Regions from separate parts of the Thalassotalea piscium genome, predicted to be linked through region 1. Evidence: riboswitches for the same ligand, from Rfam matches in the RefSeq annotation. Region 1 holds a riboswitch; each other region holds the start of a gene.
What was found. Region 1 has a riboswitch for cyclic di-GMP ahead of QUD79_RS16755 (GGDEF domain-containing protein). Riboswitches for the same ligand answer to the same signal wherever they lie in the genome.
Positions count from the first base shown of each region.

Region 2: linked by a shared signal. The riboswitch ahead of QUD79_RS06985 (DUF3718 domain-containing protein) and the one ahead of QUD79_RS16755 (GGDEF domain-containing protein) in region 1 are both predicted to bind cyclic di-GMP.
Region 3: linked by a shared signal. The riboswitch ahead of QUD79_RS09825 (DUF3718 domain-containing protein) and the one ahead of QUD79_RS16755 (GGDEF domain-containing protein) in region 1 are both predicted to bind cyclic di-GMP.

Region 1 is NZ_AP027362.1:3,756,047-3,764,075, reverse strand. Features, by position in the region: gene QUD79_RS16765 (hypothetical protein) at 24-359, shown strand; gene QUD79_RS16760 (2-thiouracil desulfurase family protein) at 362-814, shown strand; gene QUD79_RS16755 (GGDEF domain-containing protein) at 823-1,836, opposite strand; cyclic di-GMP riboswitch class I at 2,097-2,179, opposite strand; gene QUD79_RS16750 (tetratricopeptide repeat protein) at 2,381-4,234, shown strand; gene QUD79_RS16745 (hypothetical protein) at 4,241-4,735, shown strand; gene QUD79_RS16740 (hypothetical protein) at 4,755-5,009, opposite strand; gene tesB (acyl-CoA thioesterase II) at 5,281-6,138, shown strand; gene QUD79_RS16730 (mechanosensitive ion channel family protein) at 6,148-7,392, opposite strand; gene yihG (1-acylglycerol-3-phosphate O-acyltransferase, YihG family) at 7,401-8,029, opposite strand, start outside.
Region 2 is NZ_AP027362.1:1,606,496-1,614,524, forward strand. Features, by position in the region: gene QUD79_RS06960 (hypothetical protein) at 297-977, shown strand; gene QUD79_RS06965 (segregation and condensation protein A) at 1,143-1,931, shown strand; gene scpB (SMC-Scp complex subunit ScpB) at 1,970-2,599, shown strand; gene rluB (23S rRNA pseudouridine(2605) synthase RluB) at 2,661-3,524, shown strand; gene rnd (ribonuclease D) at 3,656-4,798, shown strand; gene QUD79_RS06985 (DUF3718 domain-containing protein) at 4,905-5,264, opposite strand; cyclic di-GMP riboswitch class I at 5,325-5,411, opposite strand; gene QUD79_RS06990 (3-oxoacid CoA-transferase subunit B) at 5,896-6,552, opposite strand; gene QUD79_RS06995 (CoA transferase subunit A) at 6,580-7,281, opposite strand; gene QUD79_RS07000 (hydroxymethylglutaryl-CoA lyase) at 7,336-8,029, opposite strand, start outside.
Region 3 is NZ_AP027362.1:2,253,743-2,261,771, reverse strand. Features, by position in the region: gene QUD79_RS09840 (monovalent cation:proton antiporter family protein) at 1-492, shown strand, start outside; gene QUD79_RS09835 (class I SAM-dependent methyltransferase) at 496-1,329, shown strand; gene QUD79_RS09830 (patatin-like phospholipase family protein) at 1,330-2,484, opposite strand; cyclic di-GMP riboswitch class I at 2,698-2,781, shown strand; gene QUD79_RS09825 (DUF3718 domain-containing protein) at 2,876-3,229, shown strand; gene QUD79_RS09820 (c-type cytochrome) at 3,543-4,229, shown strand; gene QUD79_RS09815 (cytochrome-c peroxidase) at 4,236-5,513, shown strand; gene QUD79_RS09810 (parallel beta-helix domain-containing protein) at 5,515-7,038, shown strand; gene QUD79_RS09805 (hypothetical protein) at 7,539-7,739, opposite strand.

The DNA.
Region 1 (8,029 bases):
ACGATCATTAAATTCTCCCAGATATGACCAATAATTACCTAAAAGCGATGATAAAAAGAGTTCAATACAACGATAGTTACCAAACGATCACTTTTCAAGTATCAGCGTTTTCTTGGCATCAGGAAGCTTTAGCATTATTTATTGAAGCATTTTTTACAGTTTTTAAATCTGCTAAATTAGTTGAAGTTATGGAGGGGGCAGATCGAATGAATGCCCGATTTATATTTCAACAGGCTGAGTTTATAATATGCCTAGAGTCTAGTTGTGAAGCTATTTGGATTGAAGCTTATGGTGAGGACCAGATAACCAACTTACATACTCTCTACCAAGAAATCGAACGATTACTTAAGATGAAATAGCAATGAATAAAATATTAGTGAGTGCTTGCTTGTTAGGTGAAAAAGTTCGGTATGATGGCAACTGTCAGCGGCAACACCATATAAAGCTAGCTGTTTGGCAGCAACAAGGTCGAATTATTAGTATATGCCCTGAAGTTAGTGGCGGCCTATCAATACCGAGGGAGCCTGCAGAAATGCAGACCGATGGTCGTATTATTACTCAACAGCGTATCGATGTAACTAATGAGTTTATTTCTGGTGCAAATAAGGCGTTGTTATTATGCAAAAAGTATCAGATACGCTACGCGCTATTAAAAGAGTCTAGCCCTTCCTGTGGAAGTAACAGTGTTTATGATGGGACTTTTTCTGGCCAAAAAATTGAAGGAATGGGCGTAACGGCGAAGTTATTACAAGCGCATGGTATAAAAGTGTTTTCTGAGCAGCAAATTAATGAATTAAGTGGATTGCTTGAGTAATTATGATATTAAGATGTTACAGCTATTTGATTATACTGTGAGCTTTTTTGCATTTTGGCTACTAAGGCGCTAGTTTTATTTAGCACACTATGAACGTTTTTGTTTAAGTCTAGGGTGCTTACAGCGAGAGAAATCGTCATTTTGGGTAAGCGACTACCTGTTTTACTACTAACAAACCTTAACCGCTCTACACCTTGTCGAATCTTTTCAGCTATTTCGGTAGCTACAGAGCATTCAATTTCTGGCAATAAAACTGTAAATTCGTTGCCGCCAGAGCGAACCGGTAATCCGCTTTCACCTACATAACTAATCACCTTGTTGGCAATTTTTGATAATAAAATATCACTGATTATGTGACCAAAATCTGTTGTGACTTGCTGTAACTTATCAACATTAATTACTATTGCAGCTAAGCTTTTGTTAGGGTCCTCTTTAATCCAGCCTGCAATATGTTTATTAAGTGCTTTACGATTATATAGGCCAGTTAAAGGGTCTAAGTAAATGTCTTTACGAATTTCCTGCAATTCATTCTTAAGTGATAAGGTTTGCTTTTTGGAATCTTGTAGTTGCTGATTGAGCTTTTCTTGTTGTAATTTAAATTGTCTAGAAGCTGTCCCTATATCCACAAGTGCCTGTTTTATTTGTTGCTCATCTTGAGAACAAAGTTGTTCAGAATGTTTATCTACAGTGTTAATAAAGGTATCTGCATGGTGTGTGGTTTTTCTACAGCTTTGTTTTACTTGATCAACAATATTTTCGATATCGGTAATTATTTCGTCTCGAAACTGTTCAGCGCCTAAAATAACCTGTCGATATATTTCATCCATAAAAAAATTATCAAGCGGTTTATCTAGTGCAAGCTGCTGATTAATGAGTGCGGATAATGTAGTGTTTTGGCCATTAATAAATTCGTAACTTACCGCATAATTTATTGGAGTTGCTGGCAAGCCCCATTCTTGCAACTGCTTTATTGCGAGCGATAGTTTTTGTTCGGCCTGTTTTACTGAGTCATGGTATTTCATAACTCACTCTTTAAATACGACATATAACATTACTAAAATATTATTATTAGCTCATTCTCTAGGAAATAAACGAAAACTTCTATAGGTAAACAATAAATAAATAAAGATTGAGTTAAAAGAGCGGCAATATACGACAAAAAGTGATTATCTATAGATTAAAATGAAATAATAGAACAAGTAGAAGAAAGGTGGCACGCAAAAGTTACCGCAGGTACAAACAACTGAATACAGTATTCAGATAAGCCCCCACTATATCTAAATTCGGTAGTTCCGCTGCCATAGAGTAATCTTTAGGCCGGTAACTTTGCGTCTCTAATTTTCACTAGATTTGCCCTTTTCAAGCTTTAGTAGCTCAAAAACCATTATAGTGAATTAATTTGTCTTGTAAACCTTAAGAATAATTATCTTACGCGTCGTGCTTAAAAGTTAATCATGATAATATTATTTTACTTTTAGGCTTATACTAATTCGATTTAATTTATACCCTACTTTGGGAGAATTAATTAAATTAGTACTGTTGGCATGCTGTAGATGAGGGAGTTAAGTGAAACAACATACTTTGTATTGCGTAATGGTGTTGTTGAGTATTGCTGTTAGTTGCCGTGCTTGGACTCAAGAGAATAGTATTAGTGAAAATATTCAGCAAGTTGAACAACTGTTTGCAAAAGAAAAGGAAGCCCTTCCCGCTGATGATGTAGTTCAATTGGCTAATAATATTTTGCAAAAGCGACACTTTTATAGTGCCGACACTACAGCGAAAGTATTTATTTTACTTGCCAATACCGCAATTAATCAGGGTGATCTAGGTAAGGCTATGCAGTTTGCGCAAGATGGTATAGCTATTGTGGGCATAAATAATGTCTTGAAAATAGACTTTTTATTGAAGTTAACAGCAAGCCATTACTTTGAAGGGCGTTTTCACCAAGCAAATGAATTTGCTAACGAAGCTGTGGTAATCGCAAGGCAATTAATAAATGTAAGGTATTTATTAGTGGCTTTAAGCTATAGTGCTATGTCGAACGCGTTAATAGCGAATAACTTGGCTGCCCATCAAGAATTACAAGAAATAAAAACGCTACTTGCAGATAATGAACAGTTCAATAACTACCTTGAAGTTATTGAAATATTGGCATTAGCGTATCTGTATCAACAAGATTACGATACTGCAAAAGCATTATATAACAAAGCAATAAAACTACGGTTTGAATCAGGTAAAGTCGCGTCGATAGATAGAAGCTATTATTATTTAGCAGAAACAAACTTAAAGCTTAATCGGTTAGATGATGCCTACAGTGGTTTTTATCAAGCAAAACAAGAAGCAATAAAACATAACCTGCCAATTCGTCAAGCTTTTGCAGACTTAGGGCTAGGAAAAGTTTTACTCGCGCAAAACTTACCAGAAGAGGCGCTTCAATTCTTACTGCCGTCTAAAACTAAGCTAAGTGAAAGAAGTTTCGGCGCGCCTCATATGTCAGCTTTAATTGCATTAGCTAAAGCGTACGACAAGCTTGAGAATAAACCACTATCGTATGAAATGCTTAATAAAGCAGCAAGTTTATCACAGAAGGTAGAGGTAAGTTTTGAGCAACTTGAGCTTTACGATTTGTTAGCTGATATGTATGTCTCGCAAAGTAATTATAAGAAAGCAATTGATGTATATAAAACGCAGATAACTCATTATGAAAAGCATAATGTTCAGCAGTTATTTGTATCGCAAGGCTTTACAGGTAATGTGCTTGAGCTACAAAATCGTGAAATAGCATTGAATGTTGCTGAACAGTCAGACGTACGTCAGTCTTATTTTGCTAAGTATCAACAAGTAAAGAATATAGTTTTTTTTCTGTTAGCACTATTAGTTAGTGTTGTTATTATTGCGTTTTATCTTTATTTAAATCAGCGAAATCAGCGGTTAACTAATGCTTACGAAGATATAGAAAAGCCAGACTACTATATAGCAACCCCTTCTCAAACCAAGGTGCTTTATCAGTTGAATTATAAAAAAGCACGAAAGTTTGAATATACCTTATCTGTTGGCTATTTATCTATATGTAACTGGGAAGAACTTACCTTTCGGTTTAATAAAAGAACAGTGGCAGAAGTAGCGAAAACTATTGCGACTTTAATTAATGAATATGTTGCTGAGTTTGATACTGTTGGGTTAATTAGTGAGGGCGAATACTTGTTTTTATCTCCTCATCAAAATAAACAAAGCTTACAAAAAAAGTTAAATTTAATTGCTAACGCAATCAATAAACGATTTTTTGCTAATTTGGGTGATTTTTCAGTTAAAATTAGCTACGCATTTGAAACGCCTAGTATTCAGGATATAGATCCTTATATCTTTTTATCTAGATTAAGTGAGTCAACACGATCAGAACATACCACCTTTAAGAAGTAGACTTTTATGATTTTTGTTCTTGGGTTATTAGCCATTTTTATCACAGTAAGTATTTATTTTTACTTTCGAGCTGAAGGGCTTCAAAGAGATATAACCGCACTCAAACGCGCTTCTTTAGATAGTAAAAAAGAAAGCCAGGTGCTAATTGATACACTAGCGCTAATGGCAAAAAAGAACGAGGAGTTTATTAAGTTTCGTTTTAATAAAATGGCAAAAGAGTTGAGCGATGATAATGAATTTGTTGTTTACTTAACTCCATTAGTAGCTAACTACGCAGCCATAGTTAGAGAAAGCTTAAAAGGTAAGGCACGAACAAATATCGCAATTAAGAAAAGTTGTCAAGCTTATGACAGTAGAAGTTTTTCACGACTTACCGCGTATATTACAAAGAGCGATGGCCACATAAAACGTACATGGAATAGTAATAGCTTAAGTGGGTTTATGTCGTTTGTTGAAATGCTACTTAATGAAATGGAGCAACAAAAGGAAACAAAAGATTAATTTGTTTCCTTGATAAGGTTTAAGGGCGAATAATAATCTCAGGGTTTGTATTTATTTCACCATCATCAGATATAGTGGCTGGACTTTGGTCACAAAGTAAAACGGCTATGCTGCCTACTGCGCTGGTGCGGATAAATGCGAGATCATAGCCAAATTGGGTTAAGCTACTAGCTGCAAATTTTTGGGCTAAAGACAATTTGTCCCAAAGTGATGCTTGCTCAGGTGTATAGTGTCTTCTTTCTAATAACACTGCTCTTTCCATTGTTGCTTGCACAAAAACCTCTATATTCAGTTTAATTCAGTTTATATTGAAAAATCAATATTGATATAATCGCACATTATCCCAATTTTCAGGGCATTACAACCATTATATAATATACTTTGCGTGAATTTTAAACATAAATGAGCATGCTAGTTATAAAACAGTCTTGACCCTTATACGTACAGTTTATGCCAAAATAAGGTTAATTATAGTGCCAGTTAGACATTTACGCTAAAATAACGATAATATTTTACAGAATATCATAAAGTTAACGGTAACCCATATGAGTCAAGTGTTAGAAGAATTGTTAAGCCTATTAAAATTAGAGCCCATTGAGCAAGGGCTATATCGTGGACAAAGCCAAGATTTAGGCTTTAGAGCTTTATTTGGTGGGCAAGTAATGGGGCAAGCGTTATCAGCCGCACAAGAAACAGTTGACCCAACTAGACATGTACACTCGCTTCATTCTTATTTTTTAAGGGCTGGCGATGCAACCAAGCCAGTAGTGTATGAAGTTGAGATTATTCGTGATGGCCGAAGTTTTAATACTCGGCGCGTAAAAGCGTTGCAACACGGGCACGTTATATTTTATTTAACCGCTTCTTTTCAAGCATTAGAAGAGGGTTTTGAACACCAAAATACAATGCCAGTAGTTGCACCACCTGAAGAAGTGCCGTCGTATCGAGATTTTATTGTTAAGCATCAACACTATATTCCTGAAAATATTAGAGATAAATTCTTAGCCGAAAAGCCAATCGAATTGCGTCCAATAGAGCAATATAACTGGATAAAACCAGAGAAAATGCCTCCTGTTTGTCATATGTGGATTAAAGCTAACGGTAAAATGCCCGATGATCTACGAGTTCATAACTATATGCTTGCTTATACGTCGGATTTTCACTTTTTGCCAACAGCATTGTTCACGCATGGTGTAAGTTACTGGCAACCGAACTTTCAATTGGCAACGATCGATCATTCTATGTGGTTTCACCGCCCGTTTAAAATGGATGATTGGCTACTGTATGTAATTGAAAGCCCAACATCGGTTGGTGGTAGAGCGTTGGTTCGAGGGCAAATATATGCACGTACGGGCGAATTAGTTGCTAGCACAATGCAAGAAGGTGTTATGCGCCAACGCTAATCTTAGCGCCTAAGATTGATGGAAAGCCTGCCAATCTTTACCGCTTGGATGCTGAAAAAGTCGAATATCAAACAACTTAGCCATTGCAAACAGGTGGTCAAATATATCAGCCTGAATTTTTTCGTAATTAACCCAGTTTTGGTCGTTACTGAAAAAGTATAACTCTAATGGTAAGCCTGCGGCAGTTGCAGGTAGCTGCCTTACCATGCAGGTCATGTTTTTATGAACTTTTTCATGTTGTTTTAAATAGGCTTCTATATACGCTCTAAACGTACCTATATTAGTGAGTTGTCGGCTATTAATATCTGTTGCCGTTAAGTTGTGCTGTTCAGCATGAGCCTCAAGTTCTGCTGCTTTAACTTGCAGGTAAGGTGCGAGTAGGCGGATTTTCTTTAATTCTTCAATTTGTTCTTGGTTGTAAAAGTCGATACTGGAAATGTCGATATGCAATGCGCGCTTAATTCTTCTGCCGCCAGAGTTAAGCATATCTCGCCAGTTTTTAAATGAACCGCTAATTAGTGCATATGTAGGTACAGTGGTTACAGTGCGATCAAAATTTTGGACCTTTACTGTACTTAGGCCTATTTCTAACACATCACCATCTGCGCCATATTGAGGAATTTCAATCCAATCGCCCGGTGCTACCATTTTATTGGCAGAAATTTGGATACTGGCGACAAGGCCTTTAATAGTGTCTTGAAAAACTAATAACAAAACAGCGGTAAGCGCACCTATACCACTTAATAAATAAAAAGGTGAGCGGTCGAGCACATAAGAAATTGATAAAATAGTGGCGATTAAATAAACCAATAATTTAATCACTTGAAGCGTTGAGTTAAGCGGTAAGTAACGCTCACTTGCTTTTCTTTCATAGATGCTTTTTATCACGTTTAGCAGTGATGAAATTGATCGGGCAACTTGAAAGCAGATAGCGATTTTAGCTAACGTTAATAAAAACTGACGGTAGAGTGTATCTTCAAGGGTGAAAATAGGCACTAAAAACAGCAAGACAATATAAGGCGATGTAAGTGCTACACGTTTAAACACATCGTGCTCAAGAAATAAATCATCCCAAGTATTGCTCGAATGAATAACGACTTTTTGCACTAACCTTAAAAATTGATGCTTAGCCAAATAATAGCTGATAGCACAAATGACAAAAATGCATAAACTGCCGACTAATGTCGTAACAAGTTCAAGATTTACCTGAGATATTCCATTATCACTTAACCATTGCGATATTACAGCAATCATCGATATTCCTATTTATTGTTTTTTAACTGCTCAAGCAATTGGTCTTTTTCTGCCCACAATTGGTTGACCCACTTTTGAAAGTTTATTTTATGGCTTCTATCGTTAACATAATCACCTAGTAAACGTTGGTCAATATCTTGAGTATCAACTACAACTTGTACTTTTTTTATTTTTCCACAAAGAAAATCAATAAAATTTGGTTTACCTTCAGGATAATAAATAGTGACGTTGACTACTTTATTTAAGCTATCACCCATAGTCGATAATACAAAACCGATACCACCAGCTTTAGGTTTTAAAAGGTTTTTGTAATTTGAGCCCTGTTTTTTATGTTTTTCATCGGTAAAACGAGTACCTTCGATAAAATTCATTACACTCACAGGTTTGTATTTAAACTTGGCACATGCTTTCTTGGTGGTTTCGATATCTTTACCTTTTAAATGCGGATTTTTTTTAATGAAGCTTTGGCTGTAACGTTTCATAAATGGAAAATCGAGCGCCCACCAAGCAATACCAAGAAAGGGCACATAAATTAATTCCTTTTTGAGGAAAAATTTTAGAAAAGGAATTTTACCGTGTAATACACGTTGTAGTATTACAATATCGACCCACGACTGATGATTACAAATAACTAAAT
Region 2 (8,029 bases), 1.8 Mb from region 1:
TGCATGGAAGTAGGAAATTAATGTAACGTAGGAGCAGTTACCGAAAATCCCCCTCATACAACCAAAGCTTTGTTTCTATGCCCTTAAATTCTGGCTCAGAGAGCACTTAATTAATGAAACTGGTATAAATAATGAAAAAGAAATTTAAAGGAAATAATCAAATGGAAATAATGTGGTTAAAAACAAAACTAGCCTGCAGTTTACTCTTAATAACATTTAATATTCATGCTAATTCAACTGAAACTAAAAATATCAACAAGGGTAATCAATAAGCTAATAAAATTAGTAAATCTTGTGTGGTTGAAAGTGAAAGAAGTAAAAAAAGACGGTTACATACAGGAAAAGAAAGAGCTGATATTTTTGTTCAAATGGACTCATTTAGTGCTTATTTTGACGGTTTTAAAGAAAAGATGGATAGTGTGCCTACTGAAGATAAGTTAATTTATGCGTATGCATCTTCAGGAATAACGGCTATCGGACTTCAAACTACTTTTATGCCTATATTATTAGGTTATTGCAGTACAGATATAGCAATTAAAAATAAATGTAACTATGAAATGGGTAGTTCTGATGGGGGAAAAATCGTCTTGGAAACCACATGGAATAGTGCAATCCAATATACCATGACACAATCAATTGTCGATGCAGGAGCAACGGCTAAAATAAAAAAAATGATTGTTTCTACTGAATTACCCAACTACTGGAATGGTTCCATGACTATTTTTGATAAAGATGGTTCAAAGTCTGATTACACTTGGTCTAGAAGTGAGGATGGCACTGAGTATTTTCACTCAGAAAGTATTGGCGTTTCAAAAACTTCAAGTACAACTTTCACTGAATACTCTGATTGCTCCGCGGATGTTATATACACCAAAAAAGATATGGAAATAAAGGCTGATTGGGTTGTAATTAATGAAAAGACAACAGGAAAATTTAAATATTGTAATAAGAGGGGGTGTCGAAATGGGGATTGGTAAACGGGTTTTAAGGGCGTGATATTTAACTGCTGTGCATTGATATACATGTCATTGTGACATACTGTTGTTATTGAATATAAAAACTTAATATTTATCGAGCTTATAAACCTCTAACTAACTAATAAGACAGGTAAGAATAACGTGAATCAACATCAGTTGGGGGAAATGCAACAACAACAGTTGCCATTGGCTTTTATTCGAGGTGAAGCTTTCATAAATAAACCTCAAGACTTATTTATTCCTCCTGACGCACTGGAGGTTATTTTAGAAACGTTTGAAGGACCGCTAGATTTATTACTTTATCTTATTAAAAAACAAAAGTTTGATATTCTCGATCTTCCTATTGCTCCTATAACCACGCAATATATGCATTATGTTGAACTAATGAAAAACATAAAGATAGAGCTTGCGGCTGAGTATTTAGTGATGGCGGCAATTTTAGCAGAAATTAAATCACGTTTATTATTACCCAAGTTACAAGTTGAAGATGAAGAAGTTGATCCTCGTGCTGAGTTGATTAGACGTTTACAAGAATATGAAATAATTAAAAAAGCCGCTGACAGTATAGATCTTTTACCTAGAATGGAGCGGGACTTATTAAGCGTTAATACTAGGTTACCTGATAACTTACCAATGCGTGACAACGACAGCGACGTAGAACTAGCTGAATTAGTTAGTGCGTTAAATGCCGTATTAGAACGGACGAAAGCTTATGAGCATCATCATATAGCGAAGGAGTCGCTATCAACAAGAGAGCGTATGAGTGATATTTTAGCAATGCTTACTAACCAACAAGAAGATAACTTTGTAGCATTTGAACAATTATTTAACGTTTTAGAAGGACGCAACGGTGTTGTTGTAACTTTCTTAGCATTATTAGAGCTCATCAAAGATGATTTAATTGAATGTATTCAAGCGGATAATTATGGAAGAATTAATGTGCGAGCTAAATAATAATTTTGGCGGAAAACACGCATAATAATGGTAAACTAATGACAAGTTTAAGTAGGCATAAGTTAATACAATTGATTGAGGGAGCTATTTTTGCTTCGAGCTCTCCTTTGTCTTTAATCAAAATCAAACAACAATTACTGGTTGATTATAATGTTAATCACCAACAAGTTATTGATGCAATTGGAGAAATTGAAAGTGCTTACCAAACTAGGGCTATCCATTTGGTAGAGGTTGCCTCTGGATACCGTTTTCAAGTAGTCGAAGCGATCGCTAGTGAAATTGCAATTTTATTTCAAGAAAAAGCGCCCAAGTATTCGCGAGCAGTTTTGGAAACCTTAGCATTAATTGCCTATCGCCAGCCTATTACACGAGGTGAAATAGAAGATGTTAGAGGTGTTTCAGTAAGTAGTCATATTATTAAAACATTATTTGAACGTGATTGGATAAAGGAAGTCGGTCATAAAGAAGTGCCGGGGCGCCCAGCACTATTAGCAACGACAAAAGAATTTTTAGATTATTTTTCGTTAAAATCATTGGCACAGTTACCAGAACTAATGCCATTATCAGAATCTTCAATAAACGATATTAAAATAAAAGGAACAGATATCGTTAAAGAAGATAATACTCAAATAAGAGAGACAGAAACAAGCACTAAGCGGAATAAATAAATAGTCCAATTGGTATAATAGCTTAAGCTATGATGTTACTGACGTAAGAGAGTTATAATTCATGTCTGAAAAATTGCAAAAAGTATTAGCCCGTGCGGGCAAAGGTTCGCGCCGCGAAATGGAAACGATAATTAGCGCAGGCCGTGTAAGTGTTAATGGTAAAGTTGCTTACTTAGGTGATCGTGTAGAAGGTAGCGAACAAATTAAAATCGATGGCCATTCTGTTAGCTTACAAGCCAAAGACGATGAAATTTGTCGGGTGCTAATGTACAACAAGCCAGAGGGTGAAATGTGTACGCGTAAAGACCCTGAGGGTCGGCCGACAGTATTTGACCGTCTACCAAAACTTGATTCAAGTCGTTGGATCGCTGTTGGTCGTTTAGATATTAATACTTCAGGTATGTTGCTTTTTACTACCGATGGTGAACTTGCTAATCGTTTAATGCATCCTTCACGAAAAGTTGAGCGTGAATATGCGGTGAGAGTGTTTGGTGAAGTTAACGAGGCCATGCTACAACGCTTAAGAGCAGGCGTAAAATTGGAAGATGGCCCAGCGCGCTTTCAAAAAATAACTTACCGTGGTGGTGAAGGCCGTAATCATTGGTTTCATGTAGTGCTGTCGGAAGGACGAAATCGAGAGGTACGTCGCTTATGGGAAAGCCAAGAGGTGCAAGTAAGTCGATTGATCCGTGTACGTTATGGCGATATGGAAATGAAACGCCAATTACCTTCTGGCGGTTGGACAGAGCTTTCATTAAAAGAAGTTAATTATTATCGACAATTGGTGGGGTTACCACCAGAAGTACAAAGCAAAGTTAAAGTTGATGAAAAAGTAATGGATAACGCCAAAAGTCGTCGCATTCGTCGTTCAGTTAAAAAACATCAAACCAGACATCAGCAATCTACTCGCAGACGCCGAAGTTAAACGAAGTTTCGGTAAAGAACATAAGTATCAATAAAGTGCTTACTTATAAAATGAAATATGCCGTATGTGCAGATAAACGATGACTTTTTTGAGCCGCTAGCATTTGGCATGACAACGCAGTAGGAAACTTAGTGCAAAAGAAATACATTAATGAACAAAATGATTTAGTGGAGTTATGTCATCATTTAAAAAGTTCTGACGCTTTAATGATTGATACAGAATTTGTCAGGACTCGAACTTTTTATCCAAAATTAGGGTTACTACAAGTTTGTAACGGAGAATACCTTGCATTAATAGATCCATTGGCGGTTGATGACCTGTCGCCTTTTTGGGCATTAATAGCAGATGAATCAATAGAAAAAGTGGTTCATGCTTGCTCCGAAGATTTAGAAGTTTTCTTAACTCATGCTAATTGTCGTCCGAAAAACTTAATTGATAGCCAGATAATGATGTCATTCTTAGGGTATGGTTTATCAATAGGTTACGCTGCCATGGTAGAGCACTTTTTAGGTGTTTCATTAGATAAATCAGATTCTAGAACCGATTGGCTTAAACGGCCATTGTCTGATAGCCAAATTGTTTACGCACAAGCTGATGTCGATTACTTATATCAACTTTATCCTACACTTAAATCACAGCTGCAATTAACACCTTGGTTTGAAGCGGTAAAGCAAGAAACTCAGATGATGATCGAGCGAAAATATACGCCAACGGATGCTAGCCAACTCTATCGCAATATAAAAATGAGTTGGCGATTAAATGCTAAACAGCTAAATTTGCTAAAGCAGCTCGTTATTTGGCGGTTTGAGCAAGCTCAAAAAAGAGATATGCCTATTGGTTTTATTGCCAAGGATCATACGTTATTTGGTCTTGCTAAAGTCAATCCTAAAAGCATAGAGGTTATGGGAAGTATTGAAGGAGTAGAGCTTTTAGATGTGCGCCATAAAGGCAAAGCAATGTTAGCCGTTTTAAATTTTGCAAATAAAATGAGCGAAGATGAATACCCAGAGCCACTTAGCCGTTTAGATGAATATCCTGGTTATAAGCAAACGTACAAAAAAGTAAAGAATTTTATCGCAGAAATAGCAAAAGCGAATGAAATTGCAATTGAAAACTTAGCCTCAAAAAAACAAATAAATCAATTTTTGACTTGGCACTTTAACTTGCCAGGTGAGTTAATTAATATTGAACAGGTAGATCTTTTACGTAATTGGCGAAAGAGCCTATTTGGTGAACAACTTTTAGCGTTTGCAAAAGCTGAGTTTGTTAGCTAAGAAAAAATTGAAGTGGAAAAAAAAGCCAGTATTAACTGGCTTTTTTAAATGACAGAAGAATTATTAACTGTAAAACATTATTACGAATGTCCACTAGCTAATAAAATTAGCTGCTAACGCGTTCGTTAGCTGCGTCTATCAATGGTTGCGATCCAGTCTGAATAAGCGCTAGGTTATCAGACACAACACTCTTTGGTAATTTGCTAATTATCATTGAGCCTGTATCGATAGAACCCGCTGATGCGGCAAATTCTAACAAGTTTTTCCCATTACACTGAATACCATCAAAAATATTACGAATTTTTAATTTATTCGTCTTTAAAAAAGAACGCATGCGTCTCTTGTCGTCAGCAGCTACATATTCACATACGCTTTGGGCGATGTTAGCAGCTTGTGCCTGAGGTACAGATACAACAGACGTTAATGTTAAAGCAGTGATAGTAGAAACTAGTAATAATTTTTTCATTTTAATAACCTTTTAATTCATGAGTTAATAAAAGAAAAAACCACAGGATGTACCTATTAACTCGGTAACTCCGCTGTCATAGGTTATCGAACCCTTAGACCGGTGGTTTTGCGTAACACGTTTTCGCGTGTTTTGCCTTTTCTTTGTCTACTTTAGTATCGCGAATGGCTAAGCTAATTGCAAATTTAATGCTACTATTATTTGCTTTGAAGGACTTGTTATTTTGTAGTTTATTGATTTTTATAGTTATTAAGTTAACTCTAAGTGTTTAATTTGACTAAATGTACACATATCTGCAATCAAATGGTAATAAAAAAGGGCAGTAAAGCCCTTATTTATTAAGAATATCTTACAAAGTCTATAGGGCGTGTTGAACTTTCGAGTACGAATTTTGTACGAATTAAACATGATTTAATTGAGGCGTAGCGAGTAAAGTGTAGTTATTCTACATAAATGAGCTAGAACAAAAAATAAATCATGTTTAAACGTATCCGTAGGACAGCGCTTCTTTGGCTTTTCTACGGCGTTTTCACTTATTTATGGGGAACAACCCCACTACATAAGTTCAGCCTTGTATAAACACCAAATAAATCGCTGCAAAAATGTACAGCAAAGATCAACACGCACTAGTTTAAAACTGCATTTCGGGTACATTCTCAGGAATGACAAGCTCACCCGCAGTAAGTTTAACGATTTCTTCAACCGTTACACCGGGAGCACGTTCAAGTAAATGAAATTTACCGCCTTTAATTTCAATGAACGCAAGATCAGTAAGTACTCGTTTTATACACCCTTTACCAGTTAAAGGTAACGTACAGTGTTTTAATAGTTTAGATTCACCGTGTTTTGATGCATGTGTCATGGTTACGATAATATTATCTGCGCCGGCAACTAAATCCATTGCGCCGCCCATGCCTTTAATTAACTTGCCAGGGATCATATATGAGGCAATATTACCATTAACATCAACTTCAAAAGCACCTAATACGGTTAAGTCAACATGTCCACCACGGATCATTGCAAAAGACTCTGCAGAGTCAAATATTGAAGCGCCTGTTGCCATAGTAACAGTTTGCTTACCTGCATTAATGAGATCTGCGTCTATTTCTTCTTCTGTGGGAAATTGTCCCATGCCTAATAAACCGTTTTCTGATTGCAACATAACTTCCATACCTTTAGGTACGTAATTTGCCACTAAGGTCGGAATGCCTATTCCTAAGTTTACGTAGTAACCATCTTGTAATTCTTGTGCGACACGCTGTGCCAATTGCTCTCTTGATAAAGCCATTATTAACTCCTTACAGACTCTAGGTATTTACTTTTGGCGAATTGTGCGCTGCTCAATTCGTTTCTCAAAAGTGCCTTGAATTAAACGATCAACATAGATTCCAGGAGTATGGATATGATCAGGATCTAATTCGCCAGGTTCAACTATTTCCTCAACTTCTACTACTGTAATTTTTCCAGCAGTTGCAGCAAGAGGGTTGAAGTTACGAGCTGTTTTTCTAAATACTAAATTACCGTACCTATCAGCTTTCCAAGCTTTAACAATGGCAAAATCACCTTTGATAGCTTCTTCAAGAATGTAATGGCGGCCATTAAATTCACGTTCTTCTTTACCTTCGGCTACAGGAGTACCATAGCCTGTTGCAGTAAAAAATGCGGGTATGCCTGCACCGCCAGCACGCATTTTTTCAGCAAGCGTTCCTTGAGGTGTTAAAACAACTTCTAACTCACCGCTCATCATTTGGCGTTCAAATTCGGCGTTTTCACCGACATAAGATGCCACTATTTTACTGATTTGACGATCTGGTAGAAGCACACCTAAACCAAAATCATCAACACCACAGTTATTAGAAACGACAGTAAGACCTTTCGACCCTTTACGTTTGATTTCTGCAATTAAATTTTCAGGGATACCACACAAACCAAAACCACCTGCAATTATGGTCATGTTATCTTCAAGACCTGCCATGGCTTCTTCATAGCTTGACACTACTTTGTCAAATCCGGCCATTGTTTACTCCTTAGTAATAAAAAGGGACACCCAATAGAAGTTATTTATTGGGTATTATTTTAATATTTGTGCTCGATAGGCATTAGATACTTTTGAAACGGGTTTTTTATCAAGTTTATCGCTGATAAACCAACCTGCTTCGAGAAGTTTTTCTATATTAATACCTGTCTTTATGCCTAAACCATTTAATAGGTAGAGAACATCTTCAGTTGCCACATTACCTGAAGCTCCTTTAGCATACGGACAGCCGCCTAATCCGGCAATGGCACTATCGACTACCATGATCCCAGATTGTAATGCTGTGTAAATGTTAGTTAACGCTTGTCCATAAGTATCATGAAAATGTACAGCAAGTTTCTCAATAGGTATACGCTGGCTAACAGTGTCTATCATTGTTTTAACACTTGCTGCGGTGCCAACGCCAATTGTGTCGCCTAACGATATTTCATAGCACCCCATGTTAAATAACTTTTCAGCGACATCTGCAACTTTCTCAGGCTCAATATGACCTTCGTAAGGACAGCCAACAACACATGAAACATAGCCTCTTACGTTAATGTTTGCTTTTTTGGCAGCAAGCATTATAGGTTCAAATCTTGCTAAACTTTCATCAATTGAACAATTAATGTTTTTTTGGCTAAAGCTTTCAGATGCTGCGCCAAATATTGCCACCTCAGACGCATTAACAGCCATTGCGGCTTCAAACCCTTTCATATTTGGCGTTAATGCCGCGTAGGTTACGTTGTTA
Region 3 (8,029 bases), 1.5 Mb from region 1:
TCACCAAATGTACCTATATTGGTTCGTACTCGAAACGATGATCAACTGGTTGCTTTGCAGTCTGCAGGGGCAAATCAAGTGGTTCCTGAAAGTTTAGAGGGCAGTTTAATGTTAGTCTCGCAGGTATTGTCGTTAACTGGTGTTCCATTTTCTAGAATTTATAGACGCGTGCAAACTGAACGTAAAAATCATTACAATCATTTACATGGTTTTTACCAAGGTGAAAATACCAACCTTAGCCCTGATGCTATTGACAGAATAGAGTTTGCTCATGCTATTCATTTGAATGATGACTCATTCGCCTGTGGTCAGTCGATAAAAGCATTAAACTTTGATCCGCGTAGAATTGTTATTGTTGCCTTACACCGCGGTGATACTGAAACTGAAAATCCAGATGACAATACAATACTTTGCTCACAGGACACTTTAATAGTAAGAGGTAAGCCTCGTAGAGTTGAGCTTATAGAACGTTTTTTACAGGAAGGGAGTTAACAAGTGATTAGTGAAGTTAACATTGCCAATCACTATACTCATGGTAACTTGTTAAATGCCATTAAAATAGCGTTAAGTAAAGCAGGACACACGCTCGATTCAGTTTCAGCTGAACAATTAACTGCAATAGATGAGTTTCATATTGGTGGAAGAGAAGCTACCACTCAACTATTGAATGGCATTACGTTTGCAGCTGAAGCACAGTTATTAGACATAGGCTGCGGGCTTGGTGGTACTACTCGTTACCTTGCGTCACACTATACTAGTTATGTTACAGGGATAGATTTAACTGCCGAATATATTAAGGTTGCTCAGGTACTTAATCAAAAACTTGGCATTGCTGAGCGTATCAACTTACTGCAAGCAAGTGCGACAAGCCTTCCTTTTGCTGATGATAGCTTTGATGGTGTGACTATGCTCCATGTCGGAATGAATGTTGCTGATAAACAGGCATTATTTGCGGATGTGTTTCGTTGTTTACGGGAAAATTCGTTATTTTTAATTTATGATGTAATGAAAACTAATAAAGATACAGTCAATTACCCTTTACCTTGGGCTTCAACTAGTGACACTAGCTATTTATCAAGTCTTGATTCATATCAAAGAAAGCTTAAAGCGGTAGGATTTAATGTTGTAGCAATTAACTCTCGTAAAGATTTTGCGCTTGATTACTTTAAGCGACAATCGGGAAAGATAGCAACTAACGGAGTAAAGCCCTTATTAAGTCTACACACTTTAATACAAGATAATGCTAAGCTAAAATTTAGCCATTTAATTGATCAAATTAGCAGTAACGCATTAACACCGATTGAAATTATTGTTAAAAAGCCAGGCTAATTATTTTAAATTAAGAAATTCGCGGATCTGAGTTTCTTGTTCCATGGCATCTTCAAAGCCTAATTTTATTAATCGCTTGCAGTAGTTTTTTTCAAATAATATATAGCTAATTAAACTTGATTCAGAGTCATTGCTTATACCTATACTACGTAATAGTATACGTAGTGAAAGCGGTAGTTCCGCAAAGTGCTCAACAGCCAGGGCGTTAAAATCTTGGCTAGGATTAATGAGCATTGAGTCAATATTTTTTAAGCCTTTGTTTTGGGTTCTAACTTCTTTTGGAATTAATGATACTGTTTTATTAATGCGCTTCATCCTTTCTAAGTCACTTTGAAGAGTGTCAGAAAAAATACCATCGAGTAAATGGCCTGCGATCGTAGCTGTTGTTGGAGGATGTGGATTGTTTTCTTTTGAATGTAGTGGTTCTTGGGGTTGCTCTACACCAACAATAAACAACTTTTCACCGCCAAGGTGAATAGCAGGGCTTAATGGCGAAAGCTGATGAATAGAGCCATCACCATAATGTTCTTTTTTAATTTTTATTGATGGAAAGACTAAGGGTATAGCTGCGGAAGCCATTAAATGCTCAGCACTCAATTGGGTAGGCTTTCCATATCGCTTTTCTCTATACCATGGCGCTATACTTGATTGTGACTGGTAAAAACTAACGGAATCACCACTTGAATAGCTTGAAGCTGTAACAGAAATCCCTTTTAGATAGCCTTTCATAATGTTGACATCAATTCGTCTGAAGTCGATAACTTCATCTAATAAATTTCGTAACGGGGTACTGTTTAATAAACTATGGGCTTTTTTATTAGCATAGTCGGCTTGAAAGTTCGCCAAAGCACCATTAATTAAATGGCCGAAAACGCGTACCGGATCGCTATAATAAATTCTATTGGTACTTAGGTTGTTCCATACCCATTCAAGCTTTTTTATTGCTAGATGAAAGCACGATGCATAACATGCTAATGCAGTACTATTAATTGCGCCAGCTGAAGTTCCGCAAATAATAGGGAAGGGGCTAGCATGATGGCGCGGTACATACTTTGCAATCGCACTTAATACGCCAACTTGATATGCAGCTCTTGCGCCACCACCGGTTAATACTAGGGCATTTTTAGACTGTTGGTAACTTGGTTTAGCAATCATACAACTTAAGTTTATATTCCGATGAGTACGCAAGCTAATTTATCTTCCTGTTTGTGTAACGTTTTGGATAAAAGAGCAATATTTACGTGTATTTTTATATTTATGGCTCAGTGTAATGACTTTTTTATCATTGCTCTAGTGAATTTATCATTAAATAAAAAAGCGTGTGAAATAAATGATTGACTCGTTATTTTTTAAACGTATAATGCGCGCAGCTAGAAACGGCAAGGTGCTTGAAAGAGTGCTACGCAAAACTACCGGTCTAAGGGCAAAGCCTACGACAGCGGAGTTACCTCGGCAAGTAACCACTTCTCTTTTGATGTGGGCACAGGTAAAAATTGTAACCGTTTCTTTTACTATATTTTATAGATTTATTTTAAAGGGTTATTTAATGAAAAACTTACTTGTTGCTACATTTATCGCTGCATTATCTTTAACTACTATCGTAACTGCTCCAAAAGCTTCTGCTTCTAACATTGCACAAACTATGTGCGACTATGTTGCAGCAGACGACAAGCAACGTTTACGTTCTTTCTTAAAAACAAACAAATTAAAAATTCGTTCAGTTTTTAGCGGTGTTCAGTGTAATGGCATGAACTTAGTTGCATTTGCAGCAAACCAAAATGCTAACGACACTGGTGCGATGATTATCAGTAAGTTACCTAAGCAAGTAGTTGCTGAAGTTATTTCTTCAATTACTTCATCTGAATTAACTGCAATTGCAGAAACTCGCGTTAATAGCTAATTTAAAAAAATTATACCAGTTTCATTTATTAAGTGACCAATTTTACCCAGTAGAAATGATCACATAGTTAGTGAGATTGGTATTACAATAAAACGAGCTTTTATAGCTCGTTTTTTTTTGCCCAAAACTTTGTGCTAATTTAATTTTCAACACAGTAATTATTTAAAATTATTTGATTTTATATTTTTTAATATACTTTAATGCCTTATTTATTAGGTTTTTAGCAGAATTCGTCAGCTATTTTTTATAATTCGTCAGCTATTTTACTTTTCTCTCTTTATAGTGGTTACTTCATTTATAGGGTGACTTCTGTATGAATAGCTATATTTTTTCTATTAATAATTCATTAATAAATATTTTGACTGGTAAAAAAAATAACAGGTATAACCGACACTTATCTCTCACTACAATAGTATTTATATTGAGTGCGCTCAGCCAAGTTGCAGTTGCTAATAAAATGCCAGAGTCTTATGGGCAATGTATAGCTTGTCACGGAGATAAAGCGCAAGGTAATGCACAGCTTAATTCACCTTCACTTGCTGGTAAGTCAGCAAGTTATATTACGCGTCAATTACACAATTTTGCTAATGGTCTTCGCGGCTCTCACAATAAAGATACTTTAGGTATGCAAATGGTAGCCATTAGTAAACAACTCAACTTTAACAAGGATGTTCCCGAACTTAGTGCTTATTTAGCGGCGCTACCTGCTATATCACAGGTACAGAATACTACAGGGGATTTAAAAAATGGTAGTCGATACTACCAAGGTAAATGCGGGGCATGTCATGGCGGGCAGGCGCAAGGTAATGAAATAATGAATGCGCCTAAGTTATCTGGCCAGAGTGTCGAGTATTTAAAGCGCCAAATGCTTAATTTTACTCAGGGTATTAGAGGAACTCACCCCGAGGATAAGTTCGGTCGTCAAATGGCGATGATGGCTAAAACAACGTCGGGCCAAGAACTTGAAGATATTTTGCATTATATTGCTAATCAAGAGTAGGTACTTATGAAGGTCATTAAAAGTCTAGTTATTGTTTTTACTATTCATGTATTACTGGCTAATAATGTTGTTAGTGCAAAGCAATGGCAGGGTGAAAATAATAACACCCTTAGCAAAAGTGAGTTTACTTTAGCCAAGCATTGCCCGCCGAGCTTTGAGTTAACCCCGCAAGGTGTATGTCGCTTGTTAACGCAATACCAATTCTATACCTCGGTTCAAAATAAAGGGTTAGGTGGCACCCAAACAAATTTACCGCCCCATAGAGATGGCTTTACTCCTGCACAAATTGATTTAGGAAGGTATTTGTTTTTTGATCCTGCACTGTCAAAAGATGGTTCTATTTCATGTGCTAGTTGTCATCAACCTGACAAAGGTTTTAGTGATAATTTAGATAGAAGCATTGGCATTACGGGCGAAAAAATAGCTCGCTCGGCCCCTACTTTATGGAACGTAGCTTTTGTCGACAAATTCTTTTGGGATGCTAGAGCTAAAAGTTTAGAAGAACAAGCCTTAGGGCCGCTTTATGACCCGCTTGAAATGGGTAATACTCCTGAAAAACTACTTGCTACAATTAGGTCAACGCCAACCTATGTGAAGCTGTTTGCACAAGCATATCCTGACATGCAAGAAATAGGACTTGAGCAAATCTATACCTCGCTAACTGCATTTCAAACATCATTAATCTCATTAAATAGCCGTTATGATCGCTATGCGCATGGTTATCATCAAGCACTAACTAAAGATGAAATTGCTGGTTTGAACGTATTTCGCTCGTTTGTTGCTCGGTGCGCCGAATGTCATCAACCGCCATTATTTACGAATAATGAAATTGCGGTTATAGGTAGTCCTGAACCAGAAGGTCGTAAATTAGATATAGGGGCAGAAAAAACCTATAACGCACCTAAATTAAAAGGGGCATTTAAAGTGCCTACACTGAGAAATATTACTCAATCAGGGCCTTATATGCACTCTGGACGTTATAAAGATCTTAGAGAGGCTGTTAAATTTTATAATGATGGTAGAGGTAACTCGATTCCTGAAGGCGAAGAAATGCTAATACATTGGCATATATCTGAGCCTAACCTAACAGATGATGAATTAGATTTAATCGTTACCTTTTTAGGCACGTTAACCGATGAAAGTTTAACACCACGCATACCTCAACAGGTTCCTTCAGGTTTACCTGTAATAGATGAAAAATATCAAGAAAGATCAAAAGCAGCACGTACACAACAAAAATTAAATCATAATAATGAAAATGCTATAACGCAAAGTGGGGAATAATATGAGCTCAGGAAAAATAATAGGTGCAATACTCGTCGCAGGTGCTTTTGCCGGCGGTATGTATTTTGGTAGTATCCAAAATTCAACCCCAGTGATCACAAGCAGTACAGGTGGAGCAAGCTATGAAGGTGGCTACGATAAGTCAGCTGATGCTGATGCACTGCAAGGTGTCAATAAAGGCGCTGCAGCCGAAAGAACCGTTGTTGGACAAGTGCATGTTGTAAATGACGGCGAGACGATTATGGATGCAGTGATTGCCGCAAAACCTGGAGATACTATTCAGGTTATGCCTGGCACGTACCATGAAACCGTATATGTTGATAAAGATGATATTAGAATTATTGGCGTAATCAAAGAAGGTAAACGTCCAACCCTTGATGGTGAAGGTATATTAAATGACGCATTTTTATATTCAGGTAATAACTTTGTCATAGAAAATTTTGTTATTACCAAATATAAAGGTAATGGCATTATGGGGCAGGCAGGTAATAATTTTGAGATCCGTAATAACATAATCGTTGATACTGGGGTGTATGGCATTTTCCCTCAACTTGGCAAAAATGGTATTGTCGAATTTAATATCATTTCTGGTATTGAAGACGCCGCTATTTATGTTGGCATGAGTGACAATATTCATGTTTCGCATAACGAGGTGTTTGCAAGTGTTGCTGGAATTGAAATTGAAAACTCTCGCCATGCCATCGTTGAAAATAACAATGTTTATAATAACACAGGTGGTATTTTAGCCTTTATTACACCAGGCTTACCGATTAAAACCACTTTTGATGTGATTATTCGTAACAATTTTATTTTAAATAATAATCATAAAAACTTTGGTGCGCCTGGTTCTACAGTTGGTGGTATCCCAGCAGGAACAGGTATTTTAATAATGGCTGCAGACGATGTTGTAGTTGAAAATAATATAATTTCTGGAAACAAAACAGCGGGTATACTGATTACTGATCATGGCAATGCGCCGAATGTAACGATTGATCCTGAATCTGATCCATCTCCAGATGGCGTTAAGTTATTAAATAACCTTATGTATAACAATGGTTACGATACTATTGATGAAGTTAAAGCGTTAATGTTAACTGAGTTTAAACGCGGTAATCCTGATATTGTTCGAGTAGGTAAAAGTACTGATAGTTGTATTATTAACCGCCATCAATATGTAAGTGTAGGGGTTAATAGTTGGAAAGAATGTGAATTTACTAATACAGATTCAATTGATACCTACTTGTTAGATGAGCCTGTTCCACCACGTATTATCGATCCATCTGAGCGAGGGAAAGTGGTTTATAACGGTGTTTGTGCTGGCTGTCATACTTATACAGGACGTATGATTGGTCCTCCAATTCAAATTATTCAAGCGCTATATATGGATAACCCACAAGGTATTTCAGACTTTATTGCTAGTCCAACCAAAAAACGAGAAGACTACCCTGAGATGCCACCACAAAACTATCTAGACGAAGAAACGCGTTTAGCAGTAGCTAAATATTTGCTAACGCTAACACGTTAATTGCTGTAAAGGAGGTATCAAGCTTTTGATGCCTCTTTTATTATGTTTATATCAAAGCTACCTCAAGATGCAGAGTTCAGCGTTTCAAAGGTACTTAATATCAAAGCATTACTTTGCAAGAATAGTCTCTTTTAAGAAATAATAACGATGAGAGTAACTGCTTGTGAAAAGCCCAAAGGGCTGGTTTAAAAGCGATTATACTGCGTTATAGATTTTAATAATAGAATCTCTATTACTTGCAATCAATGGCTTGCTTAAATTGCTTAAATTGCTTTTAATGCCAACTGAAATTCGCATTTTGAGGTGGTTTGGGTAAAATTTAAAATTATAGAATGCCGAGAACGACTAATATAACGGTAATAATACCAGTGTCATTAATTAAGTGATCTATTTTATACGCAGGGAAAACAGTCAAATACAAGGCATTTATTTTCATAACTAGTTATTCTAATTATAAAATAAATAACACAGTAGTTGATTGTTTTAACCAGTAGAAAAGATCACATAGTTAGTGGGATTGGTATAACAATAGCCCAAAAAATAAGAACGCCACTTTCAGCTTGATGCTTTTTATGCTCTTGCTTTGCATCTTTAGAGAAAACTGAAAATTTAGTGTCAGCCTTTTTATTGTGAGTATTTTGCTTATTTAGCAGATATAAAAATACCAAAATCACACCAAAAGCGATTATAAAGTAATTCATGTTTTCCTTTCAGACCTACCCATAACGATTACAGGCACTTTAGTTTTACCCTTTTGAAGTACAAGATAATGCCAAGTACCAATAATACTGTATAAGCAAAAATATTGATTTCGCTTTCTGGATAATTACTTTGAATAAGCATTAACAACAAGCCAGGCAGTATACATAAAAATGCTAACACTAGGGGGTGTTGAGCTTTCGAGTACATTTTTGCAGCGATTTATTTGGTGTTTATACTAGGCTGAACTTATGTAATGGGGTTGTTCCCCATAAATAAGTGAAAACGCCGT